DNA from 2 places in the Variovorax sp. GW821-FHT09A10 genome. Region 1 is predicted to be linked to the other one. Evidence: predicted binding sites of a transcription regulator. Region 1 holds the regulator's gene; the other holds the start of a gene.

Region 1 (7,757 bases):
TGCAGCGCAGCGACTGGGGCATCACCTGGGGCCTGAACTTCGGCTTCGAGAACAAGGTGAAGCTGCTGGTGCAGGTCGAAGCCGTGAACGTGCAGCAATGACGACGACGCAAGGAGCCACGCGATGATGGACACCACCCTTTCCCTGCTCGGCATCGCCGGCGCCATGGCCGTCGGCGCGATGAGCCCCGGCCCAAGCTTCGTGATGGTGGCGCGCACCGCCGTGGCCTCGCGCAGCGACGGGCTGGCGGCGGCCCTGGGCATGGGCGCCGGCGGGCTGGCGTTCTCCATCGCGGCGCTGGCCGGGCTGCAGGCTGCGTTCCTCGCGGTGCCGGGCCTGTACCTCGCGATCAAGGCCTTCGGCGGCGCGTACCTGATCTACCTGGGCTTTCGCATCTGGCGCGGCGCGCGCCAGCCGCTCGCGATCACGCCCGACACGGACGCCTCGCCCCGCAGCCAAGGCCGCAGCGGACGCACCTTCCTGCTCGGCCTGGCCACGCAGGTCAGCAACCCCAAGACGGCGGTGGTGTACGCGAGCATCTTCGCGGCCTTCCTGCCGCGCGAGGTGCCACTGGTGCTGGCGCTCGCGGTGCCGGCCGTGATCTTCTGCATCGAGACGGGCTGGTACGCGATCGTCGCGCTGGCGCTGTCCTCGGCCGCGCCGCGCGCGGCCTACCTGCGCTACAAGACCTGGATCGACCGCGCCGCCGGCGGCGTGATGGGCCTGCTGGGCCTGCGGCTGGTGTGGTCGGCGGTGCGCGGCACCTGAGCCGCTACAGCAGGCTCTCGGGCGTGAGCGGCGCCAGCAGCTCGAGCATCGTGCGGTCCCAGAAGCCCGAGTCGGGTTCTTCGTGCAGCACGGTGGTCTTGCCACCTTCCTCGCTGACCCACTCGATGCGCCGCGAGCCGCTGGCTCCCGCATCGGCGCCTTCGGCAAAGCGCAGCCGGTAGGCGCCCTGCTGCTTGAGCACGTCGAGCAGCTTCAGGGTCTGCTGCGCCATCTCGGGGCTGCGGATGAACAGGCCGATCTCGGTGTTGTGGATCTCGGAGCGCGGATCGAAATTCATCGAGCCGACGAACAGGATGCGCTGGTCGATCACCGCCGACTTGGCGTGCAGCCGCCCCACCGACGTGCCGAACAAACCGAGCCGCACGCTGCGCCGCGTGCGCGCGGAACTCAGCTCGTGCAGCTCGGCGCCCAGCGCCAGCATGTCGGCGCGGTAGCGGCGGTAGGCGGTGTGGACCAGCGGCTCGTCGGTGGCGGCGAGCGAGTTGGTGACCACGCTGATCTTCACGTTGCGCCCGCGGATCTCGCGCATCACCTCCAGCCCCGACGCGCCCGGGATCAGGTAGGGCGAGACCAGCGTCACCTCGCTGCGCGCGCGGCGCATCTGCTCGACCACGTTGTAGCGCACGCTGTCGACGTCGAGCAGCGGCACGCCGCCGTACGACGCGGTCTTGCCGATCACGCGGTCGGGCGAATCGGCATACGCCTCGGCGGTGGTCCAGATCAGGCCGAGCTTGCCGGCGTCGAGGTCGTCGGCCACCGGGCTGTAGCCGAGCAGGTCGTTGGGCGCAGGTTTGGGCGGCGGCGGCGTGGTGTCGGGGCCGGTGGCGGCGTCGAAGCGGCGCTGCAGTTCTTCGCGCGGCAGGTCGGTGTGCACGACCGCGCCGATCGGGCGCACGTGCGGGCTGTTCCAGTACTGGTCGAACAGCACGCCCAGGCGCGGGATCAGCGCGCCCGTGACGAAGGTGTCGAGGTCGATGAAGTTCGGGCCGGTGGTGCGGCGGAAGTACTGGTTGCCGATGTTGCGCCCGCCCGCCACCGCCATCGCGCCGTCGGCGATGAAGAGCTTGTTGTGCATGCGGCGGTTGACGCGGCTGAAGTCGAACAGCGACGCGGTGAAGCGCTTGAGCAGGCTGCCGCGCCCGGCCGGGAACGGGTTGAACAGGCGCAGCTCGACGTTCGGCGTGGCGGCCAGGCCGAGCAGCAGCTCGTCTTCGCCCGAGGTGTACAGGTCGTCCATCAACAGGCGCACGCGCACGCCGCGCTGGGCGGCATCGCGCAGGGTGCGCAGCAGGTAGCGGCCGGTCTCGTCGTTCTCGATCTGGTAGTACTGCACGTCGAGCGTGCGCTGCGCGCGGCGCGCCAGCTGCAGCCGCGTGTCGAAGGCGAAGTCGCCGCCGGGCATCAGGCGAAAGCCGCTGAGGTCGGGGTCGGGCTGCGAGGCCAGCGCGATCTTGCCGAGCGCGGTGTCGGCCGAGACGGCGATGGCCTTGGTGGGCGGGCGCGGGGCCTCGTCGGGCAGCGTGGCGCAGCCGGCAAACAGCAGCGCCGCCGCGATGACGACCACCCCATGCCCACAGCGCGACAGCAGGCGGCTCGTCATCGTCGGTCTTCTACAGGGCCTTGCGCAGGTTGGCCGGCGCGATGCGCAGCGCTTCGCGGTACTTGGCGACGGTGCGGCGCGCGCACTCGATGCCCTGCTCTTTCAGCATCTCGGAGATCTGGCTGTCGGACAGCGGCTTCTTGATGCTCTCGGAACTCACGAACTGCTTGATGAGCGCGCGCACCGCAGTGCTCGACGCGTTGCCGCCGGTCTCGGTGCCCAGCGCCGAACCGAAGAAGTACTTGAGCTCGACCGTGCCGAAGGGCGTCGACATGTACTTGGCGGTGGTCACGCGCGAGATGGTCGATTCGTGCAGGCCGAGTTCGTCGGCGATCTCGCGCAGCACCAGCGGGCGCATGGCCAGCTCGCCGTGCACGAAGTAGCTCTTCTGCCGCTCGACGATGGCGTTGCTCACGCGCAGGATGGTGTCGAAGCGCTGCTGGATGTTCTTGATGAACCAGCGCGCCTCCTGCAGCCGCTGCGACAGCGCCTGGCTGCCCTCGCCCTTGTGCGACTTGAGCGCACCGGCGTAGATGTCGTGCACGCGCAGGCGCGGCATGACCTCGGGGTTCAGCATGACGCGGAACTTGATGTTGGTGCCGCGGCCGGTCTTCGTGACGATCACGTCGGGAATGACGATGTTGCGCTCGACGTCCACGAAGCGGCGGCCCGGCTTGGGCTCCAGGCGCGCAATGATCTGCAGCGCCGAACGCACCAGCTCTTCGTTCGTGCGCGTGAGCGTGGCCAGGCGCTTGAAGTCGCGCCGCGCGAGCAGCTCCATCGGCTGCTTGCAGATCGCGATGGCGGTCTTGCGGATGAGCGCTTCGGCCTCGGTCTCGTCTTCGCTGGCGAGCGCCTTCAGCTGGATGCTCAGGCATTCGCCGAGGTCGCGCGCGCCGACACCGGCGGGCTCCAGGCTCTGCAGCAGGCCCAGCGCCACCTGGAAGTGGTGCACGAGGTCGTCGAACTGGTCGTTGTCGTCGCCCGCCAGGCCCGAGGCCAGCGCGGGCAGCGAGTCTTCGAGGTAGCCGTCGTCGTTGAGCGATTCGATCAAAAAGCGCAGCGCGGCGCAATCGTTCTCGTTCAGCCGCAGGCTCAACGCCTGGCGGTGCAGGAAGGACTGCAGCGACTCCTGGCTGCGCGCGAGTTCGGTGGCGTCGGCACGTTCGTCGTCGCCCAGGTTGTTCTGGCGTGCGGGTGCATCGCTGCCCCACTCGCTGTCGTCGGGTGCCATCTCGACGGTGCCGTCGCCTTCCCAGTCGGGCTCGCGCTCGGTGATCTCGGCGGCGGGGCCGTCGGAGTCGGGCGTGGACGTGGTTTCGCTGGCGGTGGTCGTCGCGCTGCTGGTCGGCGCCGGGGCGAAATCGCCTTCGCCGGTTTCACCCCCATCGTCGCGCGGCACGGGCGTGTCGACAGCATCGAGCCCGAACTCCTCGCGCGCCGCTTCTTCCGCGGTGCGTTCGAGGAACGGGTTCTCATCCAGCATCTGCTCCACCTCCTGGCTCAGTTCGAGCGTGGAGAGCTGAAGCAGGCGAATGGACTGCTGCAGCTGTGGCGTCAGCGCCAGATGCTGCGAGACGCGAAGGGACAGCCCTTGCTTCATGGAGACCCGCCCCTCCCTTACATGCGGAAGTGCTCGCCCAGGTACACCCTGCGTACCTCGGCGTTGTCGACGATCTCCGAGGGTGTGCCTTGTGCCAGCACGTGCCCGTCGCTGATGATGAACGCGTGATCGCAGATGCCCAGCGTTTCACGCACGTTGTGGTCGGTGATGAGCACGCCGATGCCGCGCTCTTTCAGGAAGCTGATGATCCGCTGGATCTCGATCACCGCGATCGGGTCGATGCCGGCGAAGGGCTCGTCCAGCAGGATGAAGCGCGGCTGGGTGGCCAGCGCGCGCGCGATTTCGACGCGACGGCGCTCGCCGCCCGACAGTGCGAGCGCAGGCGAATCGCGCAGGTGGTCGACGCGCAGGTCGGCCAGCAGGTCGGTCAGGCGCTCGTCGATGTGCTGCTTCGACAGCGCCACCAGACGACCATTGGCGTCGGGCTCGCGCTGCAGCTCGAGCACGGCACGCACGTTTTCCTCGACCGTGAGCTTGCGGAAGATCGACGCTTCCTGCGGCAGGTAGCTCAGGCCCATGCGCGCGCGGCGGTGGATCGGCATGTGGGCGATGGGCTCGCCGTCGATGGTGATCTCGCCGGCGTCGGCGCGTACCAGCCCGACGATCATGTAGAACGAGGTGGTCTTGCCCGCGCCGTTGGGGCCGAGCAGTCCGACGACTTCGCCCTTCTGCACATCGAGCGAGACGTCTTTGACGACCGTGCGGCTGCCGTAGCTCTTCTTGAGGCCGCGCGCCACGAGGCGGCTGCCCGGGACGCCGTCGGCGGGCGGGGTTCCTGCGGTTTCGATCACTTGCGCCCTTCCCCTTCGGTGCCGCCCAGCGTGGTGCTGGGGCGCAGCCCGGCGCCGGGCGCGGGGGTAGGCGCCGGGGCCGCGGGCTTCTTGCCGCCCGCTGCCGGTGCGGCGCCCCCTGCCGCCGGGGCCGGCGTGGCCTTCGGCGTGAGGATGGCCTTCACGCGGCCACCGCCGCCCGCCGAGACGCCGGCGTTCGGCGGCACGAGGGAGCCGTTGACGGTGTAGGTGTCGTTGCTCTGGTCGTAGACGATCAGCGCGCCGCTGCTCTCGTCGTTGGCCGTGGCACCGATCAGCCGGCGCATGACGGCGCGGCGGATGAACTTGACGTTGTCGGCGCGGCTGTCGTACTCGATGACTTCCGACTCGCCCTCGATCCACTCGTCGCCGGCGTTGCGCTTCTGCTTGTAATAGGCCAGCTTGCCGGGCGCCGCCGTGACCACGCCGTACTGGTAGCCCTCGGCGTCCTGGCGCACGTCCAGCCGCGCACCGCGGATGATGATCGTGCCCTTCGTGACCAGCACGTTGCCGGTGAACACGCTGGTCTGTTTCAGGTCGTCGTAGCGCATCGAGTCGGACTCGATGTTCATCGGCTTGGTGCGGTCGGCGGTTTCAGCCAGGGCGCCGGAGGCGGCTCCGGCCAGCAACAGCGCGCCGAAGGCCAGGCGGCCGAGGCGACGAAGGGTGGGGAATGTGGGGATGGAGGGCAATGTCATAAAGGCACGAAACTTGCTCTGAAACATTGTATGCGTGGGACGGTGATTGACCACCGCCGCCAATGAAAAAGCCCGCCGAAGCGGGCCTTGCATTCGACCCAAAAACCAGGTCGACAGGTCGCCGGGTCGGTCAGCCCTTCTTGGCTTCGCCGATCAGGAAAGTCGCAACCTGCAGCACCTTGGCCATGCTGCCGGCGGTTTCGCCGTCGACATACCAGCGGCCTGCCACGGCCAGGGCCGGCACGCCGGCGACCTTGTAGGCCTCGGTCTGCTGCGACGCGCGACGGGCCTTGCTGGCCACGCCGAAGGACGCAAATGTTTCCTTGAACTTGGCGCCGTCGAGGCCGGCACGCTCGGCCCAGGCCTGGATGTTGGCTTCGCCGTTCAGGTTCTGACGCTGCGCGTGGATCGCGGCGAACACCTTCGGGTGGTATTCCTCCAGCTTGCCCATGGCTTCGAGCGTGAAGTACAGGCGCTGCTTGGCTTCGACGTCGTTGCCCACGAAAGGCACCGGGATGCGGCGGAACGCCACTTCCTTCGGGGCTGCCTTGACCCAGGCTTCGAGCGAGGGTTCGAAGTCGTTGCAATGCGGGCAGTTGTACGAGAAGAACTCGACCACCTCGACCTTGCCGGCGGATGCATCGACGGGCACGCGCTTGTCGAGCACGAGGAAATCGGTGCCGGCCTTGGGGGCGCGCTGGGCGTGTGCCGGAACGGCAGCCAGCGAAAGCAGCCCGATCGAAGTGGCGGCCAGCGAAAAGTCACGACGTTTCATGGAAAAGGTTCTCCTGTGGGTACCGCAGTACAGAGCCGGCGCGCCGCCGGGAGTTCCCCGTGGGCGGCGCGACCGAGGCGCTGGAATTGACAAACGAGTGCGGCAGATGCCGCGCGGGCGAGAGCTTAAAGGCTGTTCAAGAAAAGCGTCGGTCAGCGCTGCACGCGCACCAACGCCGATTCGAGACCGCCGCCGTCGAGCCGTTCCTTGAGCCGGTCGGCGTCGTCCTTCTTGTTGAACGGGCCGGCGCGCACGCGGTAGACCGTGCGACCGGCCTGCTCGCGCTCGGTGACCTTGGCCTCGACGCCCATCAGCGACAGCTTGGCGCGTTGCGCCTCGGCGTCGTCGGTGGTGCGGAAGGCGCCGGCCTGCACGAAGTACATGAAGGGATCGGCACCCGACGGCGACGGTGCGGCGGCCGTGTGGCTTGGCGCAGCGGACGCGGTGGTCGTGCTGCCGCCTGCGCGGGCCCGGGCGAGGTCGCCCAGCGGATCGTTCGACGGCGGCAGCGCGTTGGCTTCGGCCGGCACCGGTGCGGGACGCGCCGGCTTGGGCGCCACCACCACGGGGGCGGGGGCAGTGACCGGCGGGGTGACGGTGGTGGGCGCCGTGCCCGGTGCCGCGGTGACGGGGGCGCCGGTGATCGGGTTCACCGGACCGGTGGCCGTGGCGGCCGGTGGCGTGGCCGCCGGCTTGGGCGCGCCGGCCTTGCCGGCCAGCGGTGCGTTCGGGTCCCAGTCGCGGTTCTTGCGGGCTTCGGCTTCGTCCTGCTCGGCACCGCCGCGTTGCGTCTTGTTGACGAACGGGATCGGCACCTTGGTGACGTAGACCGCGATGCCCAGGGCGACGCCCAGACCGAGCACCAGGCCGATGATCAGCCCGATGACGATGTTGCCGCGTTGTCTGCTTGTCTTCTTCATGTTCAGAGGGTGATTCACATCTTGTTCGGCGCACTGACGCCGAGGATCGCGAGGCCATTGTGCAGCACCTGCGCGGCCGCTGCGACGAGTGCGAGACGCGCCAGCTTGACCGGCTCTTCGTCCACCAGGATGCGCTCGGCATCGTAGTAGCTGTGGTAGCTGGCCGCGAGTTCCCGCAGGTAGAAAGTCACGTCGTGCGGGGCGAAATCCTTCGCCGCCGCCGTCAGCATGGCCGGGTACTTGGCCAGCAGCAGCATCAGCGCCTGGGCCGCCGGGCTGTCCAGCGGCGACAGGTCGACCGCCTTGAGCGCCGCCACGTCGCCGCCCCAGGCCGCGAGCACCGAGCAGATGCGCGCGTGGGCGTACTGCACGTAGTACACGGGGTTGTCGTTGTTCTTGGTGACCGCCAGGTCGACGTCGAAGGTGTATTCGGTGTCGGGCTTGCGGCTGAGCAGGAAGAAGCGCACGGCATCGGTGCTGGTCCACTCGATCAGGTCGCGCAGCGTGACGTAGCTGCCGGCGCGCTTGCTGATCTTGACCTC
Region 2 (7,757 bases), 200 kb from region 1:
ACGGCAGCCCGGCGATGAAGGCGGCCGTGCAACTGAAGTTCAAGCGCGACAACGCGCTGGACTTCGCGCTCGACGAGATCAGCGTGAGCGCGGGTGCCAAGCAGGTGATCTTCAATGCGCTGATGGCGAGTTTGAACCCAGGCGACGAAGTGATCCTGCCCGCGCCGTACTGGACCTCGTACGCCGACATCGTGCAGATCTGCGGCGGCGTGCCGGTGTCGGTGGCGTGCGGCGAAGAGAACGGCTTTCGGCTGACCGCCGCGCAGCTGCAGGCGGCCATCACGCCGCGCACGCGCTGGCTGTTTCTCAACTCGCCGTCGAACCCGAGCGGTGCGGCCTACAGCGCGGCACAACTGAAGCCGATCACCGACCTGCTGCTCGACCATCCCCACGTCTGGGTGCTGGCGGACGACATCTACGAGCACATCCTTTATGACGGCCTCGCGTTCGCAACGCCGGTGGCGGTGGAGCCGCGCTTGCGCGAACGCACGTTGACGGTGAACGGCGTGTCGAAGGCCTATGCGATGACTGGTTGGCGTGTCGGCTACGGCGCGGGACCGCGCGCGTTGATCGCGGCGATGGCCGTGGTGCAGAGCCAGTCGACCTCGTGCCCGTCGTCGGTGAGCCAGGCTGCGGCGATCGAGGCGCTCACCGGGCCGCAGGGCATCGTGGCCGAGCGCTGCGCATCCTTTCAACAGCGCCGCGATGTCGTCGTGGCCGCGCTCAACCGCACGCCGGGCCTGCATTGCCGCGTGCCCGAGGGCGCCTTCTACACCTTCGCAAGCTGCGCGGGCGTGCTCGGCAAGCGCGCCCGCAGCGGCGCACTGCTGCAGACCGACAGCGACTTCTGCCGCTACCTGCTGCAGGATTTCGAGGTGGCGGTGGTGCCGGGCAGCGTCTTCGGGCTCGCACCGTATTTCCGCATCTCGTATGCGACGTCGATGGCGCAGCTCGAAGATGCGTGCGCGCGCATCGCCGCCGCCTGCGCCGCGCTCTCCTGACCTCTCCTCTTCATTCCACTGGAACCCTCATGACTTCCTCCCGCACCGGCGGCCAGATCCTGGTCGACCAGCTCATCACCCACGGCGTCAAGCAACTCTTCTGCGTGCCCGGCGAAAGCTTCCTGGCCGTGCTCGACGCGCTGCACGACGCATCGATCGACGTGACGGTGTGCCGGCAGGAAGGCGGCGCGGCGATGATGGCCGAGGCGCAGGGCAAGCTCACGGGCCAGCCCGGCATCTGCTTCGTCACGCGCGGCCCCGGCGCCACCAACGCGGCGGCGGGCGTGCACATCGCGCACCAGGACTCGACGCCGCTCCTGCTGTTCGTCGGCCAGGTCGCGCGCGACGCGATGGGCCGCGAGGCCTTCCAGGAGCTGGACTACGGCGCGGTCTTCGGCATGATGGCCAAGTGGGTCGTGCAGATCGACGATCCGGCGCGCGTGCCCGAGCTGGTGTCGCGCGCCTTCCATGTCGCGACCTCGGGCCGGCCCGGTCCGGTGGTGATCGCGCTGCCCGAAGACATGCTGACCGAAGCCGCCGTGGTGGCCGATGCGCTGCCGTATGCCGTCACCGAAACGCATCCGGGCGCGGCACAGATCGCCGAGCTGCAGCAGCGCCTGTCGCAGGCGCAGCGCCCCGTCGTCATCCTGGGCGGCAGCCGCTGGTCGGAAGCCGCGACGCAGCAGTTCGCGCAGTTCGCCGAGGCGCATGCGCTGCCCGTGTACTGCTCGTTCCGCCGCCAGATGCTGATGTCCGCCGAGCACCCCTGCTATGCGGGTGACCTGGGGCTCGGCGCCAACCCGCGCATGCTGGAACGCATCCGCAATGCGGACTTGGTGCTGCTGGTCGGCGGGCGTCTGTCGGAAGTGCCGTCGCAGGGCTATGAGCTGTTCGCGATCCCGCAGCCGAAGCAGGCGCTGGTGCATGTGCACGCCGATGCCGACGAGCTCGGCAAGCTCTATCGCCCGACGCAGGGCATCCACGCCACGCCGCAGGCGTTCGCCGAAGCGGTGTCCGCGTTGCGTCCGGCGTCACCGCCCGTGTGGCAGGCCGAGACGAAGACCGCGCGCGAAGACTTCCTGTGCTGGAGCGACCCGGCCGCGGTCCGCATTCCCGGCCCGCTGCAGATGGGCGAGGTCATGCAGCACCTGCGCGCGGTGCTGCCGGCCGACACCATCTTCTGCAACGGCGCGGGCAACTTCGCGACCTGGGTGCACCGCTTCTGGCCGTTCCGCGCGTTCGCGAGCCAACTCGCACCGACCAGCGGCTCGATGGGCTACGGCCTGCCCGCCGGCGTCGGCGCCAAGCGGCTGTGGCCCGAGCGCGAGGTGGTCGTGTTCGCAGGCGACGGCGATTTCATGATGCACGGCCAGGAGTTCGCGACCGCCGTGCAGTACGGGCTGCCGATCCTCGTGGTGCTGCTGGACAACGGCATGTACGGCACGATCCGCATGCACCAGGAAAAGCACTACCCCGGCCGCATCAGCGCCACGCAGCTGAAGAACCCCGACTTCCGCGGCTACGCCGAGGTGTTCGGCGGCCACGGCGAGCGCGTGACCACGACGGAAGAATTCGGCCCCGCACTGGCGCGTGCGCGTGCCAGCGGCAAGCCGGCGATCCTGCATTGCCTGCTGGACCCGGAGGCGATCACGCCCGCGAGCACGCTGGCGTCGATCCGCAAGGCGGCGCTGGCCGCGAACTGAGGCGCCGTCAGCGCAGGCCGCCGACGTAGCGCGGCGGCGGCGTGGGCGGCAGGCCGTCGGGCTGGCGCGCCGCCAGCCGCGCGGCGCGGGCCAGCGGCTCCATGGCCTGCTCGAGCCGCGTGGCGAGCTGGTCGAGTTCGTCGTCTTTCGTCTCGGCGGCGTGCTGGCGCGTCATGCGCACGATCTCGGCGGCGTACTCGGCGTTGGTGGCCATCCATTCGGTGTCGGTCACGCGTCCGTGCTTTCGCCGCAGTGCCACGTGAAGGCGGGCGGCGAGGGCGATGCGTTCGCTTTCGGACATGGAGGGCATGGCGGGGTCTCCGGCGTCGACGGGTCAAGCTCCCAGGTGTTCTTTATGTTGAGCAAGATCGAGGCCCACCAGTTCGCTCTCGGGGTCGACGCGCAATCCGACCAGCACATGCACGAGGAACAAGACGATGGCCGTGCCCGCCGCGCTGTAGATCGCCACGCTGGCGACCGCGATCGCCTGCGTCAGCACATTGCCCGCCGCGCCCGAGATGCGCGGGTCGGCGAACACGCCCGTGAGCAGCGCGCCCACGATGCCGCCGATGCCGTGCACGCCGAACACGTCGAGCGAGTCGTCCGCACCGAGCAGGTGCTTCAGGCCCGTGGCGCCCCAGTAGCAGGCCAGCCCGGCGATGGCGCCGATGGCCAGCGCCGACAGCGGCGTGACGAAGCCGGCCGCCGGCGTGATCGCCACCAGCCCCGCCACGAGGCCCGAGCACAGGCCCAGCAGCGAGGGGCTGCGGCGCACGATCCATTCGCCGATCATCCAGCTCATGGCGCCAGCCGCCGCCGCGATGTGCGTGACCAGCATGGCCAGGCCGGCGCGCCCGTCGGCCGCCACCGCCGAGCCGGCATTGAAGCCGAACCAGCCCACCCACAGCAGGCCCGCGCCCGTCATGGTGAGCGCCAGGCTGTAGGGCTCGAAGGCCTCGCGCCCGTAGCCCCGGCGCGGCCCGAGCGCATAGGCGCACACCAGCCCCGCGATGCCCGCGTTGACGTGCACCACCGAGCCGCCCGCGAAGTCGAGCGCACCCATCTGCGCGAGCCAGCCGCCCGGCTCCCACACCCAGTGCGCGACCGGTGCGTACACGAGCAGGCTCCACAGCAGCGCGAACCACAGCAGCGCCGAGAAGCGCATGCGCTCGACAAAGGCGCCGAGCACCAGCGCGGTGGTGATGATCGCGAAACTCAGCTGGAACATGGCGTAGACCGATTCCGGCACGTTCGGCGCCACGTGGCTCACGGCCACTTGGCCGGCCTCCTTCAGGTACTCGAAGCCCGAGAAGCCGATGCGCGAGAGCTTGCCCAGCCAGGGCCAGCCGGGCGTGAAGGCCAGCGAGTAGCCGAGCGCGAACCAGGTCAGCGAGACCACGGCGGCGATCGCCACCACCCCGGCCATGGTGGCCAGCACGTTCTTGCGCCGCACCATGCCGGCATAGAAGAGCGCGATGCCGGGCAGGGTCATCAGCAGCACCAGCGCGGTCGAGGTCATCATCCAGGCGGTGTCGGCCGCGTTCAGGGAGGCTTGGGGTGCCAGCAGGGCCATGACCGTTTCTTCTTGGAGTGGTGGACAAGAGGCCTGTGTGCACGAGTCATGCCATCTTGTTAACTGCCTGAAACACTTTGGTTTCCCAACCGGGGGGTCGAAGTAACACGAAGCGGGTAATTCCTAATGCACCGGGCGGGTGCGCGCTTGCACAATCTGCGCACTCGCGACGGGCCCTGCTCGTACTGCCGAGGGTCCGAGGAGACAAGCTTCCGATCGATCAACAAGAACATTCTTCAAAGGCTCCGCACGAGATGCCTGTCTGATATTTGAAAAGCGCCGCTGGTCGGCGCTTTTTTTTGCCTGTTCGCAGCGCAAATGCGGGCGCTTTCTTCCAAGCCAAACAAGCCTCCTGGCCAGCCGGTACCGGCCACCACAGCTATCGTTTCGATAGCGATTCCGGTGAGACAATCGCCCGCATGGAAATGCTGGTGGTCACGGGCGCCTCACTGCTCGCGGGTTTTATCGATGCGATCGTGGGCGGCGGCGGGTTGATCCTGGTGCCGGCCCTCTTTGCGGTGTTTCCGGGCGCGCCGCCGGCCACGCTGCTGGGCACCAACAAGAGCGCGTCCATCTGGGGCACGGCGGCCTCGGCGGCCCAGTTCAGCCAGCGGGTGCAGATGCGCTGGGGCGCCATGTGGCCGGCTGCGCTGCTGGGCTTCGGCGGTTCGATGCTCGGCGCCTGGACCGTCACGGTCTTCCCGGGCGACTTCCTGCGCCGGGCACTGCCGGTCATCCTGCTGGGCGTGCTGATCTACACGCTGGCGCGCAAGGACATGGGTCGGCTGCACGCGCCGCGCTTCAGCGGCCGTGCCGAGACGCTGGCGGCCAGCACCATCGGCCTGACCATCGGTTTCTACGACGGTTTCTTCGGGCCGGGCACGGGCAGCTTCCTGGTGTTCCTGTTCGTGCGCTGGATGGGCTACGACTTCCTCAACGCCTCGGCCTCGGCCAAGGTCATCAACACGCTGACCAACGCCGCCGCGCTGATCCTGCTGGCCGCCAAGGGCCACGTCTGGTGGCACTACGGGCTGGTGATGGCCGTGGCCAACGTGGCCGGCAGCCTGGTCGGTACGCGCGTGGCACTGAAGCACGGGGCGGGCTTCGTGCGGATCGTGTTCATCGTGGTGGTGAGTGCACTGATCCTGAAGACGGCTTACGACGCGTTCCTGAAATAAAAAAAGCCCCTGGCATCTGGCCAGGGGCTTTTTTTCGGGGCGCCGAGGTCAGTCTTCGACGAACGCTTCTTCGCGCTTCGCCTTGATCGCCGGCAGCAGCACGATGGCCAGCAGCAGCGCCGCAGCGATCAGCAGGCCCGCCGACAGCGGCCGCGTCACGAACACGCTCCACGCGCCGCGCGACAGCAGCAGCGCGCGCCGCAGGTTCTCTTCCATCATCGGCCCCAGGATGAAGCCCAGCAGCAGCGGGGCCGGCTCGGTGCGCAGCTTCAGGAACAGGTAGCCGATGAAGCCGAAGATCGCCACCATCCACACGTCGAAGGTGTTGTTGTTGGTCGAGTACACGCCGATCGCGCAGAACAGCACGATCGCCGGGAACAGGAACTTGTAGGGCACCGTCAGCAGCTTGATCCACATGCCGATCAGCGGCAGGTTCAGGATGATCAGCATCGCGTTGCCGATCCACATCGAGGCGATCAGGCCCCAGAACAGCTCGGGGTTGCTGGTCATCACCTGCGGGCCGGGCTGGATGTTGTGGATCGTCATCGCGCCCACCATCAGCGCCATCACGGCGTTGGGCGGGATGCCCAGCGTCAAGAGCGGAATGAAGGAGGTCTGCGCGCCGGCGTTGTTGGCCGACTCGGGCGAGGCCACGCCGCGGATGTTGCCCTTGCCGAAGGGCACTTCGCCCGGGCGCATCTTGATCTTCTTCTCCAGCGCGTAGGCCGCAAAGGCCGCCAGCAGCGCGCCGCCGCCGGGCAGGATGCCCAGGGCCGAGCCCAGCGCCGTGCCGCGCAGCACGGCGGGCGTCATGCGCTTGAAGTCGTCCTTGGTGGGCCACAGGCCCTTGACCTTGTGCGTGAACACCTCGCGCTCGTCATCGGGCTGCGAGAGGTTGCCGATGATTTCGCCGTAGCCGAACACGCCCATGGCGATCACCACGAAGCCGATGCCGTCGGTGAGCTCGGGAATGTCGAAGCTGAAGCGCGCGACGCCCGAGTTCACGTCGGTGCCCACGATGCCCAGCAGCAGGCCCAGCACGATCATCGCCACCGCCTTGAGCAGCGAGCCCGAGGCCAGCACCACCGCGCCGATCAGGCCCAGCACCATCAGCGAGAAGTACTCGGCGGGGCCGAACTTGAAGGCCAGCTCGGTCAGCGGGGGCGCGAAAGCCGCAAGAATCAAAGTGCCGACACAGCCCGCGAAGAACGAGCCCAGGCCCGCCGCGGCCAGCGCGGGGCCTGCGCGGCCCTGCCTTGCCATCTGGTAGCCGTCGATACAGGTGACCACCGAGGACGACTCCCCGGGCAGGTTCACCAGGATGGCCGTGGTCGAGCCGCCGTACTGGGCGCCGTAGTAGATGCCGGCCAGCATGATCAACGCCGACACGGGCGGCAGCGCGTACGTGGCGGGCAGCAGCATCGCGATGGTCGCGACGGGGCCGATGCCCGGCAGCACGCCGATCAGCGTGCCCAGGATGCAGCCGACCAGGCAGTACAGCAGGTTGGTGAAGGTGAAGGCGACGCCGAAGCCGGTCGCCAGGTTGTGGAACAGTTCCATGGCGGTGTGCTCCTCAGCCCGAAATGAAGGTGGGCCAGACCTGGATCTGGAGCTTGAGCGCCCAGATGAAGGCCACATAGCTGCCGGCCGCCAGGATGGTGGAGAGCACCAGCACGTCGCGCAGCTTGAAGTGCTCGCCGGCCATGCTCGAGATGATCGTCAGCGCGTAGATCGCGATGATCATGCCCATCGCCGGCAGCCCGACGCTGGGCAGGCCGCCCAGCAGCACGCCGAAGGCCAGGTTGGCGCCGAGCACGAAGGCCAGCGGCTTCCAGGCCCATTTGCCGATCTTGTCGCCGTCGGCGCTCTCGACCACCATGGCCTGGAACATGATCAGCGCGCCCAGCAGCGCCAGCAGGATGCCCAGCATCAGCGGAAAGTACCCTGGCCCCATGCGGGCGCCGTCGCCGATGGTGTAGGTGGTGGCGCCGATGGCGAACGCGCCACCGACGGCGGCGAACATGACTCCTGAGAAGAAGTCCGCCTGTCTCTTGATTTTCATTGTCTCGACCCTCTGTTTTCGAAGGGACGAGGGTCGTCGCCGGCGGCTGACCATAGGCTGACCACCACGGTACGCACTAATGCTTACAGGGTTAGCACTGGCTCTCCCCCAGGCTTCGCGCACTTCGTGTCGCTACGCCAACCCCCTCCGGGGGCAACACCAGCGGCCCGGCAAAGCCGGTTCCGCGGTGTTCCACGAAGGGGCAGGGATCGTGTGGGGGCCGGAAACGAAAAAAGCTCC

What was found. Region 1 encodes sigma-54, which starts transcription at its own class of promoters, with help from an activator protein. Its sites were predicted from a motif close to TGGCANGNAANCTGCTTT; they were not measured.
Region 2: the regulator sigma-54 is predicted to act here: its motif matches at 4,314-4,331, upstream of AC07Q9_RS22815 (ammonium transporter).

The regions. Positions count from the first base shown of each region.
Region 1 covers NZ_JBWKPT010000006.1:42,357-50,113, forward strand. The annotation lists gene AC07Q9_RS21910 (YceI family protein) at 1-101, shown strand, start outside; gene AC07Q9_RS21915 (LysE family translocator) at 124-768, shown strand; gene AC07Q9_RS21920 (phospholipase D family protein) at 773-2,389, opposite strand; gene rpoN (RNA polymerase factor sigma-54) at 2,400-3,992, opposite strand; gene lptB (LPS export ABC transporter ATP-binding protein) at 4,010-4,804, opposite strand; gene lptA (lipopolysaccharide transport periplasmic protein LptA) at 4,801-5,520, opposite strand; gene AC07Q9_RS21940 (thiol:disulfide interchange protein DsbA/DsbL) at 5,651-6,295, opposite strand; gene AC07Q9_RS21945 (SPOR domain-containing protein) at 6,448-7,215, opposite strand; gene argS (arginine--tRNA ligase) at 7,230-7,757, opposite strand, start outside.
Region 2 covers NZ_JBWKPT010000006.1:240,279-248,035, reverse strand. The annotation lists gene AC07Q9_RS22830 (pyridoxal phosphate-dependent aminotransferase) at 1-1,001, shown strand, start outside; gene AC07Q9_RS22825 (thiamine pyrophosphate-binding protein) at 1,031-2,704, shown strand; gene AC07Q9_RS22820 (hypothetical protein) at 2,712-3,014, opposite strand; gene AC07Q9_RS22815 (ammonium transporter) at 3,039-4,277, opposite strand; gene AC07Q9_RS22810 (sulfite exporter TauE/SafE family protein) at 4,697-5,455, shown strand; gene AC07Q9_RS22805 (tripartite tricarboxylate transporter permease) at 5,504-7,015, opposite strand; gene AC07Q9_RS22800 (tripartite tricarboxylate transporter TctB family protein) at 7,029-7,517, opposite strand.